Linked DNA regions of Teredinibacter turnerae T7901. The protein of the gene in region 1 interacts with the protein of each later gene in a pairwise test. Links are inferred from orthologs where the notes say so. Each region holds a gene or a part of one and is shown in the gene's direction. Other genes may lie near its edges.

Evidence for each region.
Region 2: the proteins of rlmKL (region 1) and typA interact in binary tests that used the Escherichia coli proteins (3 or more experiments, as listed by UniProt). The link is inferred for Teredinibacter turnerae T7901 from one-to-one orthologs.

What each region holds. Positions count from the first base shown.
Region 1 is NC_012997.1:2,693,492-2,699,255, reverse strand. Bases 1,655-4,611 are described here. They hold rlmKL (bifunctional 23S rRNA (guanine(2069)-N(7))-methyltransferase RlmK/23S rRNA (guanine(2445)-N(2))-methyltransferase RlmL), read left to right. Parts: upstream 1,655-2,006; coding sequence 2,007-4,217; downstream 4,218-4,611. Other genes in these bases: uvrB (excinuclease ABC subunit UvrB), read left to right, coding at 4,214-4,611; rmf (ribosome modulation factor), read right to left, coding at 1,655-1,763. Also shown: TERTU_RS10740 (NAD-glutamate dehydrogenase), read left to right, coding at 1-45; TERTU_RS10735 (DUF2835 domain-containing protein), read left to right, coding at 42-275; TERTU_RS10730 (quinone-dependent dihydroorotate dehydrogenase), read left to right, coding at 368-1,387; more of rmf, read right to left, coding at 1,557-1,654; more of uvrB, read left to right, coding at 4,612-5,764. UniProt on the Escherichia coli protein: Specifically methylates the guanine in position 2445 (m2G2445) and the guanine in position 2069 (m7G2069) of 23S rRNA. Methylation occurs before assembly of 23S rRNA into 50S subunits.
Region 2 is NC_012997.1:4,429,911-4,434,233, reverse strand. Bases 1-2,920 are described here. They hold typA (translational GTPase TypA), read left to right. Parts: upstream 1-508; coding sequence 509-2,332; downstream 2,333-2,920. Other genes in these bases: TERTU_RS17820 (hypothetical protein), read left to right, coding at 2,672-2,920; cysK (cysteine synthase A), read right to left, coding at 1-126. Outside these bases: more of TERTU_RS17820, read left to right, coding at 2,921-3,079; TERTU_RS17815 (GFA family protein), read right to left, coding at 3,245-3,595; TERTU_RS17810 (YceI family protein), read left to right, coding at 3,794-4,323. UniProt on the Escherichia coli protein: A 50S ribosomal subunit assembly protein with GTPase and nucleotide-independent chaperone activity, required for 50S subunit assembly at low temperatures, may also play a role in translation.

The sequences.
Region 1 (5,764 bases):
CGCGAATTGGGTGATTTGGTAGACGTGACCGAACATTGGGTGTGATATTGGCAAATCAGGTAGAAATACAGCTCACCATTAATGCTGACGAATATCTGAAAATGTACCAGGGGAGGGCGAATGATGTTGTTGCTCGTGCAGTAGACGGGCGACGTATCCGGTTTCCCGCCCGTATTCTGCAGCGATTTGTAACCCGCGAAGGCGTCAGTGGCGCCTTCATAATAACGTTTGATGAGGCAAACCGATTCCGCAGCATCGAACGTAAATTGCGCTAAAAACAAGCCCTAAATCAACCTCAAACGCCAGTCGGCTTTATCGCTGACGGCGTTTTCTGTATGCTTCGCGAAAATTTAAGGAGCCTGCCACCATGTACGCATTTGCACGCAAACTGCTTTTCTCGCTCGACCCGGAAACCGCGCACGAGTTGTCACTGGATTGTCTGGGCGCCGCGGAGCGGTTGCAGTTGCTCAAGCCGTTTGTCGCGACGCCGGTTTCAGACCCTGTAGAAGTTATGGGGTTGCGGTTTCCCAACGCCGTGGGGCTTGCTGCCGGGCTGGATAAAAACGCGGATTACTTTAATGCGCTGGGCCAATTGGGTTTTGGTTCTGTTGAAGTGGGCACCGTTACCCCCTTGCCGCAACCTGGAAACCCGCAGCCGCGCTTGTTTCGCCTGATCGAAGAAGAGGGCATCATCAATCGCATGGGGTTTAATAATAAGGGTGTAGCGCATTTGGTGGCTGCCGTTGCCAGGCGTCGCTATCGTGGCGTGCTGGGGATAAACATCGGGAAAAATAAGGCCACACCAGAAGAGCAGGCGCTTAGCGATTACGAAAAATGCATGGACGCCGTTTATGAGAGCGCAGACTACATTGCCATCAATATTTCTTCCCCCAATACGCCCGGGCTACGGAATTTGCAGTTTGGTGAAAATCTTAGCCATTTATTGCAAGGCATAAAACGTCGTCAGGCGCTACTTCACGAAGCGACCGGCAAGCGGGTTCCCATTGCGGTTAAGATCGCACCGGATATGACGGATGACGAAATTAAAGGCGTGGCAGACGCGCTTGTTTCAAATCAGTATGAAGCAGTGATTGCAACCAATACAACTGTGTCCCGTGACGAAGTCCCGCACTCGCCCCACAAAGAGGAAATGGGAGGGCTGAGTGGCCGCCCAGTTGCTGAAAAATCCACCCACGTTATTCGTGTACTCGCTGAACACATGCAAGGTGCGATGCCGATAATCGGGGTAGGGGGTATTATGACGGGTGCAGACGCAGAAGAAAAAATCCGAGCTGGCGCGTCTCTCGTACAATTGTACTCTGGCTTTATTTACCGCGGCCCTGCGCTGGTGTCAGAGGCCGCAAGCGCAGTTGCTGCGCTTAGCTAGCGGCCTCTTTCGGGGTAGACCTGAGATACAGGTCGTTATTGGCCGGCACACAGGTTACCGGTAGGTTTTGCTGGTCCTTCAAAGGCTGCGGTTCGGTTGTTGCGCAGTGTCCTTGATTGTTGGTGGTACGGAAAGGGTTTTAGGCTTTATCCCGGCCACCTGTGCCGGGCTAAAAAAATGTTTGAATCTTCTGGGCTTGCGCCAGAGTATTGAAACCATTCCAATGGTCTTCTCGTCCTTCGCGCCAGCCGGTAAGCCAGTCATGCCTGGTATCACCGGTAACATGCGGGCAGAGACTGCGCGAGCGACCTGTAACACCTGCCTGGTAGCCTCGGGAAAATGCACGTTGGGAGGAATTTTTTTTCTGGCGTTTCATTCGGGAAGTACCTCTTTTTTGGTTATGAGCATATTCTTCATGAATTGCGTGAACTAAAGAGTCCGTTCCAATAAAATGGATCGTTTCCTGTCGCCGCCACACGTCAGTTAGCGTTGCGCTAAGCTGTAAAAATCGCGAGGCGGACAACCAGTGTCCCAAAGGCTAATTTAAATGTGAACGAATTTAAATTTATAGCCAGTTAATTCTATATCGCTCTTTTGCATAAAACCCCACACAAAAATTATGACCTCTCAATATTTTGCTACCTGCCCAAAAGGGCTGGAAAACCTTTTAAATCAAGAGATTACCGATCTCGGTGCCGATCAGGTTCGGGCCACTGTGGCCGGCGTCTACTTCTCTGGCGGACTGGAACTTGCTTACAAAGTTTGTTTGTGGTCCCGGCTCGCCAACAAGGTCCTTTTGCCTTTGGGAAAAGCGTCGGTGAACAGCGCAGAGGACCTCTATCGGGCGGCAAAAGCTATTCTGTGGGAGTCACATTTTCCTGAAGCCGCCACTTTAATTGTGGACTTTTTGGGTTCCAACAAAGCCATTCGCCACACACAGTTTGGTGCGCAGACGGTCAAAGATGCGATTGTCGATCGGATCAAAGAAGTGCGCGGTGAGCGACCGAACGTTGCAAAGCAAAATCCCGATTTGCGGATAAATGCGAGACTGGCGAAAAACGAAATCCACATTAGTCTCGACTTGTCCGGAGAAAGCCTGCACCGGCGTGGCTATCGCTTGGGTCAGGGCGGTGCGCCCCTTAAAGAAAATCTGGCCGCCGCCATTTTAATGCGTGCGGGCTGGTTGCAAATGGCAAGTGAGAGACTGGCGCTACTCGACCCTATGTGTGGCTCAGGCACATTTCTGATTGAAGGGGCGATGATCGCGACAGGTATGGCGCCGGGCCTTTTGCGAGCCAGACGAGGTGGGCTGGGGTTTGGTTTTTTGCGCTGGGCGCAGCACGACCAAAGCCTTTGGCAGCCATTGGTTGACGATGCCGAGCAGCAACTCGCCAGCGGACTGGCCGCGGGAACCGGCGAAATTCGCGGTTATGATCAGGACCCTCGGGTACTGGGCAATGCGCGCAAAAATATTTGCGCAGCCGGTTTGGATGATTTTATCCGCGTCAGCGAAAAATCCGTTGCTGATTTCAAAAAGCCGACCCATGCGGAGTTGAGCAATGGCCTGATGCTGTGTAATCCGCCCTATGGCGAGCGTTTGGGTGAAATAGAAGCACTGAAATACACCTACCAAACACTTGGCGCCGTAGCAAAACAGGAGCTGCCGGGATGGACTCTCGCCGTGTTCACCGGCAACAGGGAGCTGGGTAAAGCCGTGGGGTTGTGGGCAGCGAAAAAGTATCAGTTGTTTAACGGCGCAATCGCCAGCGAGCTTTTACTGTACGAATTGCGCAGTGAGGGTGAGCAGGTAAAAGTTGATGCGGCCACCCCTGCGACAAATAAAACTGTGTTGAACTTGCGTGAATGCCCGCTGAGTGCGGGCGCGGAAATGGTATTTAACCGGCTGCTGAAAAACCGCAAAAAACTGGACAAATGGGTCATGCGAGAAAATATTCAGTGTTATCGCGTCTATGATGCGGACATGCCGGAATATTCAGCCGCCATTGATGTCTATCAGTTTACGGACGGCAGGTTAAAGTTGCACGTTCAGGAATATGCAGCCCCAAAAACCGTGGACGCCGAAAAAGCCCAGGCCCGCTTTGAAGAAATTTTGCTTGCCTGTGCGCACGCCTATGAGCTGGACGACGAGCACTTGATTACCAAGCAGCGGGTGCGGAATCGCGGCAAGCAGCAATACGAAAAACTGGGTGGAAATCGCTCTGAGCAGGGCGTGGTGCGGGAGGGGAATGCCGATTTACAGGTTAATCTTACCGATTATCTCGATTCCGGGTTGTTTCTCGATCATCGTCCGTTGCGTTTACGCATTGCTGAACAAGCTAAGGGCAAGCAATTTTTAAATTTGTTTTGCTACACCGCAACGGCAACAGTACATGCTGCGCTTGCTGGTGCGAAATCCTCGGTGAGTGTGGATATGTCCAACACCTATTTGGATTGGGCGAAAGATAATTTCGCCCTCAACAATATTCATCAGTCGCAGCATATGCTGGTGCGGGCCAACTGCATGGATTGGCTGAAAAACTGCAGGCAGGGCTTCGACCTGATCATGCTGGACCCACCCAGCTTTTCCAATTCTAAAAAAATGGAAGGCGTATTGGATGTACAGAGGGATCACGCGGCGCTGATTGAGCGCTGTATGGACTTGCTCAACCCGGGTGGTTGTTTGTATTTTTCGAATAATTTACGCAGTTTCAAATTGGATGAAAATGCGTTGAGCCGCTACCGGGTGACCAACATTAGCGCGCAAACCCTAGACCCGGATTTTCAACACAACCCCAAAATTCATCAATGCTGGGAGATACGCCAAGCATGAGTTTAACCAAGTTGGCAAAACCCTTTAAAGTCAATTCAAAGTTCAAGCCAGCAGGCGATCAACCCGCGGCGATTGAAAAACTGTATCAAGGTGTGGAAGCCGGCTTGGCCCACCAGACGCTACTTGGGGTAACCGGCTCGGGTAAAACCTTTACGATTGCGAATCTGGTAGAAAAACTGCAGCGGCCAACCATGATTATGGCCCACAACAAAACGTTGGCAGCGCAGCTTTATGGCGAGTTTAAAGAGTTCTTCCCGGATAACGCTGTCGAGTATTTCGTATCCTATTACGATTACTATCAGCCGGAAGCCTATGTGCCATCTTCCGATACCTTTATTGATAAGGACGCATCGGTCAACGAACACATTGAACAAATGCGCCTGTCGGCGACCAAAGCGCTGATGGAGCGTGACGATGCGCTTATCGTCGCGACGGTGTCTGCCATATATGGTTTGGGTGATCCTGATGCCTATTTGAAAATGATGCTGCACTTATCGCGTGGCGATCAGATAGATCAGCGCGCAATATTGCGGCGCTTGGCGGAGTTGCAGTACACCCGCAACGACATTGATTTTGGCCGCGGAACCTATCGGGTGCGCGGTGAAATTATTGACGTGTTTCCTGCAGACTCAGAAATAGAAGCCGTGCGTATTGAATTGTTTGACGATGAAGTGGAACAGATCTCGTCGTTCGACCCGTTAACAGGGGAAATTCTTGCCCGCCTGCCGCGCTGCACTATCTATCCAAAATCTCACTATGTCACGCCGCGACAGACTATTTTGAATGCAGTGGATTTTATCGAAGAGGAAATGCAGGAACGGCTCGAGCAGTTTCGCGGTATGGATAAACTGGTGGAAGCGCAACGCCTTGAGCAACGCACCAAATACGATATGGAGATGATGCGCGAGCTGGGTTATTGCAACGGTATCGAAAACTACTCGCGCTATCTCTCTGGCCGCGCTGCCGGAATGCCGCCTCCCACGCTGTTTGACTATTTACCCAAAAACTCGCTGCTGGTGATTGATGAATCGCACGTAACTGTGCCGCAGATTGGAGGTATGTACAAAGGCGACCGGTCGCGGAAAGAAACATTGGTGGAGTACGGTTTCCGTTTGCCGTCGGCATTGGATAATCGCCCTATGCGGTTCGATGAATGGGAACAGCTAGCGCCGCAAATGGTTTTTGTATCGGCGACACCCGGCAACTATGAAGCCGAGCACCAGGGGCAAATCGTGGAGCAGGTCGTGCGCCCAACCGGATTGGTGGACCCGGAAATCGAAGTTCGTCCGGCGGGCACTCAGGTGGATGATTGTCTGTCAGAAATCCGCAAGCGTGTTAAAGCCAAAGATCGCGTGCTGATTACCGTGCTGACCAAGCGCATGGCAGAAGACCTCACTGAATTTTTGATGGAGCACGGTGTGCGGGTGCGCTATCTGCACTCGGATATCGATACCGTTGAACGGGTGGAAATTATCCGCGATCTGCGACTGGGTGAGTTTGACGTACTGGTCGGTATTAACCTTCTGCGGGAAGGCCTGGATATGCCG
Region 2 (4,323 bases), 1.7 Mb from region 1 along the record:
CGAGCTGAGCGGGTTAAACGCTTCCATTTTAACGTACAGATTGACGTTTTCCGGTGCCAGCTTGTTGATTCTAATTACCGGCGTATTGCCAATGGTGCTGAGGATGTTCTCGTGTCGTTGACTCATGGTCGGGGGCCTCTTTTTGTTTGCTTGGAGCAGAATGCGGCTGTTTGGCGCAAATATTATTGTTGGACGTCGCCGGGCAGTCTCTGTTCAATTCGGGTGTTTGCGAACCATATTGTGGGTCGCAATGGGTCGCCGCAGGCGTAAAATCGACACAAAACTGTGCTCTGATAAGCCGGTTGCTCGCGACTGGATTTGGCCGTGAGTTGGGTTATGTGCCCGGCAGTGCCTGTCATGGCGAGGTAAGACGTCGAATTATATGGGAGCGTTGGCGGAAAAAGTCAACGTGCGGGCCAATTCCCGCGCGTAAATCCCTATCTTCGCCCTATAGCGGGCGCTATAATGCGCGCCTTTTGAGCAGACCCCGTTTAATGAGGCCCTCCCTGTGATTGAGAAGTTGCGTAATATCGCCATTATTGCCCATGTTGACCATGGTAAAACCACCCTGGTCGATAAGTTGTTAAAGCAGTCGGGTACCCTGGATCGCAAGGACGAAAGCTCCGAGCGGATCATGGACTCCAACGACCAGGAACGCGAGCGTGGTATTACCATTCTTGCCAAGAACACCGCCATCAACTGGAATGGCTACCGAATTAACATTGTGGATACCCCTGGGCACGCCGATTTCGGCGGTGAAGTAGAGCGGGTATTGTCGATGGTGGACAGCGTGTTGCTGCTGGTGGATGCGGTTGACGGGCCTATGCCACAAACCCGCTTTGTGACCAGTAAAGCGTTCGAGCGTGGTCTTAACCCTATCGTGGTTATCAACAAAATCGACCGCCCCGGCGCACGCCCTGACTGGGTAATGGATCAGGTGTTCGACCTGTTCGACCGCCTGGGTGCCACCGAAGACCAGCTGGACTTCCCAATCGTCTACGCCTCAGCCCTGAACGGTATTGCGGGCATGGAAGAAGACAACCTGGCGGAAGACATGACGCCGCTGTTCCAGATGATTGTGGATAAGGTTCCTCACCCTCCCGTAGAAGAAGCCAAGCCTTTCCAGATGCAGATCTCTGCGCTGGATTACAATAGCTATGTCGGCGTTATTGGTGTTGGCCGTATTACGCGCGGCAGTCTGTCCCCCAACCAGCAGGTTGTGGTTGTCGATAAAGACGGCAAACAACGCAAAGCGAAAGTTTTGCAAGTGATGGGTTACCACGGCCTGCAGCGTGTGGACACGGATCAGGCTTCCGCTGGCGATATCGTTTGTATCACCGGTATCGACAAGCTCGGTATTTCCGACACCCTGTGTGACCCCAATGCGATTGAGGCGCTGCCCGCACTGACCGTCGATGAGCCAACTGTAAGTATGACTTTCCAGGTAAACGATTCGCCGTTTGCTGGCCTGGAAGGTAAGTTCGTGACCTCGCGTAATATTAAAGATCGCCTCGAACAGGAATTAATCCACAACGTGGCATTGCGCGTGCGTCAGGGTGATACCGCTGACAAGTTCGTGGTCTCCGGTCGCGGTGAGCTGCACTTGTCTGTACTTATCGAAACCATGCGTCGCGAAGGTTTCGAGCTGGGTGTTTCCCGTCCGGAAGTGATTCAGCGCGAGGTAGACGGTGAAATTCAGGAGCCGTTCGAGAACGTGGTTATCGACGTGGAAGATCAGCATCAAGGTTCTGTAATGGAAGAACTGGGCTTGCGCAAGGCGGAAATGACCAACATGGAGCCGGATGGCAAAGGCCGAGTACGCCTGGAGTTTATTGTGCCATCACGCGGCTTGATCGGCTTCCGTGGACTGTTTTTAACGCTGACCTCTGGCTCAGGGATTATGACCAGTATTTTCGACCACTATGGCCCGGTAAAAGCCGGTGATGTGACCAGCCGCCAGAACGGTGTTTTGATCAGCATGGTTAAAGGTAAAACACTGGCTTATGCACTGTTCAATCTGCAGGACCGCGGCCGCTTGTTCCTGGGGCACGGTGAGGAAATTTACGAAGGTCAGATTGTGGGTTTGCACTCCCGTGATAACGACCTGGTCGTCAACCCAACCAAAGCCAAACAGTTGACGAATATTCGTGCAGCAGGCACCGACGAAGCGCTGACGCTCACCCCGCCCGTACGCCATACCCTGGAGCAGGCGTTGGAGTTTATTGAAGACGATGAACTGGTGGAAGTGACCCCGGAGAGCATTCGTTTACGCAAGAAACTGCTCACCGAGAACGACCGCAAGCGCGCGAAAAACGCCGCAGGCGGTAAATAAGCCAGGCCTGCTCACCGGGGCAGGCTGATATTCCCGGCGGTAGATGAGTACGATTTCACGCTATTTGTCTACCGCCCATTCAACTGAATTCATTCAGTACCCTCAGAATATTCCAACCTTTTCGCGGCGATTCAAAATATGCTCCGCGTGTTGATCGCTCCACTCCACGAGCTGTATTCACGTCATTAAATGTGCACGGTGTTATTCAGGTAGCATTCTCGGCGGCAAGGGTTTGACAGCGCTTAATTATGGCTCAAACTACGTAGCGCTCGACCTATGGGGCGATTTAGGCGCAGCAGCCACGCTTAGCTTCAGTTAAATACGTTCAGGAAAATCACAATGAAAAAAATATACGCGTTAGTATTCTGTTTACTCGCTGGTTGTGCCACGGGGGGACCAAACTCTTCCGGTGGTGGAATGGGTAACACAGTAAATACCATGAGTCTGTTAACGCAGTTTTTGAATGCGTACCCGCAGATTTCTACCGCGCTTGCCTTAAACAGGAAGTGCAACATTCTTCCTGAGGAGAAGGCCAACCGATTTGAAGGCTATGTCAGCTCAATAAATGTGTTTATGACGCAGACGGGTTTTATCCCGCAGTCCACCCTCAACAGCTATCAGAAAAGCTGGATGCAAACCGCGGCTGAACAAGCCGAGCTGTCCTGCAGCGCCGATGCAACTGAGCGCGTGATTGGTGCTATGGGCCTCGCTTCGACCATATACCAGCAACTGGGGTTGGGCGCTTAAGTCTCGCTGGCCAGAACGGTGTTCTGGCCGTTGTTTTACTGTAGGAACCTCCGATTAACCTGGTGATTCCTGTAAGTCCTGTAGGGCGCGACAGGTCACGCTAAGAAACTACTGGTTAAGCTGAGGTTCCTGCAACAATACAACATCGTTATTGCAAGATGGTTATTACAACATTGTTTTTCCATCGAACTCACGTAGTGGAACTGCGTTGATCTGTTCCTGCTCTGCCATACGAAAATTAACCGCGATACGTGGAGCGCCTTCCCCGCCAATGGTGCGGTAGTGAGTCACGCAACCACAATTTTGGCAATGGATAAACGCCAGCTCTTTATCTCCCCAAGCGTAGGCGGCCTCCACATCGTGCGCAGTCGATACGGTCACGTCTTGTGGACTGAAATAGCCCCAGAGCGCCTGGTATCGGTGACATATCGAACAGTTACAGCGCGTAATTTGTGTGGGTGTGGGGGCCGTGATGCGGATTGCGCCGCAATGACATTGGATTTTCAGGGTGCTCATGTAACGCTCTCGCAATGAATTGGGCGTACAGATTGTACACTCGGTTCAGGTACTTAGCGTCGTCGTGTTATTTCATTGGTCGATTGCAGCTTTCCGTCACAGGCTCGGGGTAAACTAGTCCGCACTCCTGTGGTCGAACTGATGTTGCTCCTGGTCGGTTACCCATATCAAAATTCCATGTAGTTTAAGAGGTTATGTATGAACGCACTTTATCGAACATTTATACTTTGCGCGTTGACTTTCAGCGCGTCTGCTTTTGCGGATTGGTCGCTCGACGATAAACAGTCATCCGTTAACTTTGTATCTGTTAAAAAAGATTCCGTCGGTGAAGTGCATCAATTCAAACAGCTTTCAGGAAATATCGCTGTAGACGGCACCGCGACTCTTTTGATTGACCTCGCTTCCGTTGATTCTGGTATTGCGATTCGCGATGAGCGGATGCAAAAATTTCTGTTTGAAACAACTAAATTTGCAACTGCCGAGATTAAAGTAAAATTTCCTGCCAAGGTATTGGCTTCAATGAAAACTGGCGATATTCGTGTGTTAGATGTGGATGCGACTATGAGTTTACATGGTAAGTCTGTGGAGAAAACCTGGCCACTAACGGTCTTCAAAACGAAAGCTGGCGGCGTGCGCGTGCTCACCCACAAGCCAGTATTAATAAACGCCGCTGATTTCGATTTGACCGGTGGTATCGCTAAATTAAAAGAACTTGCTGCACTGCCTTC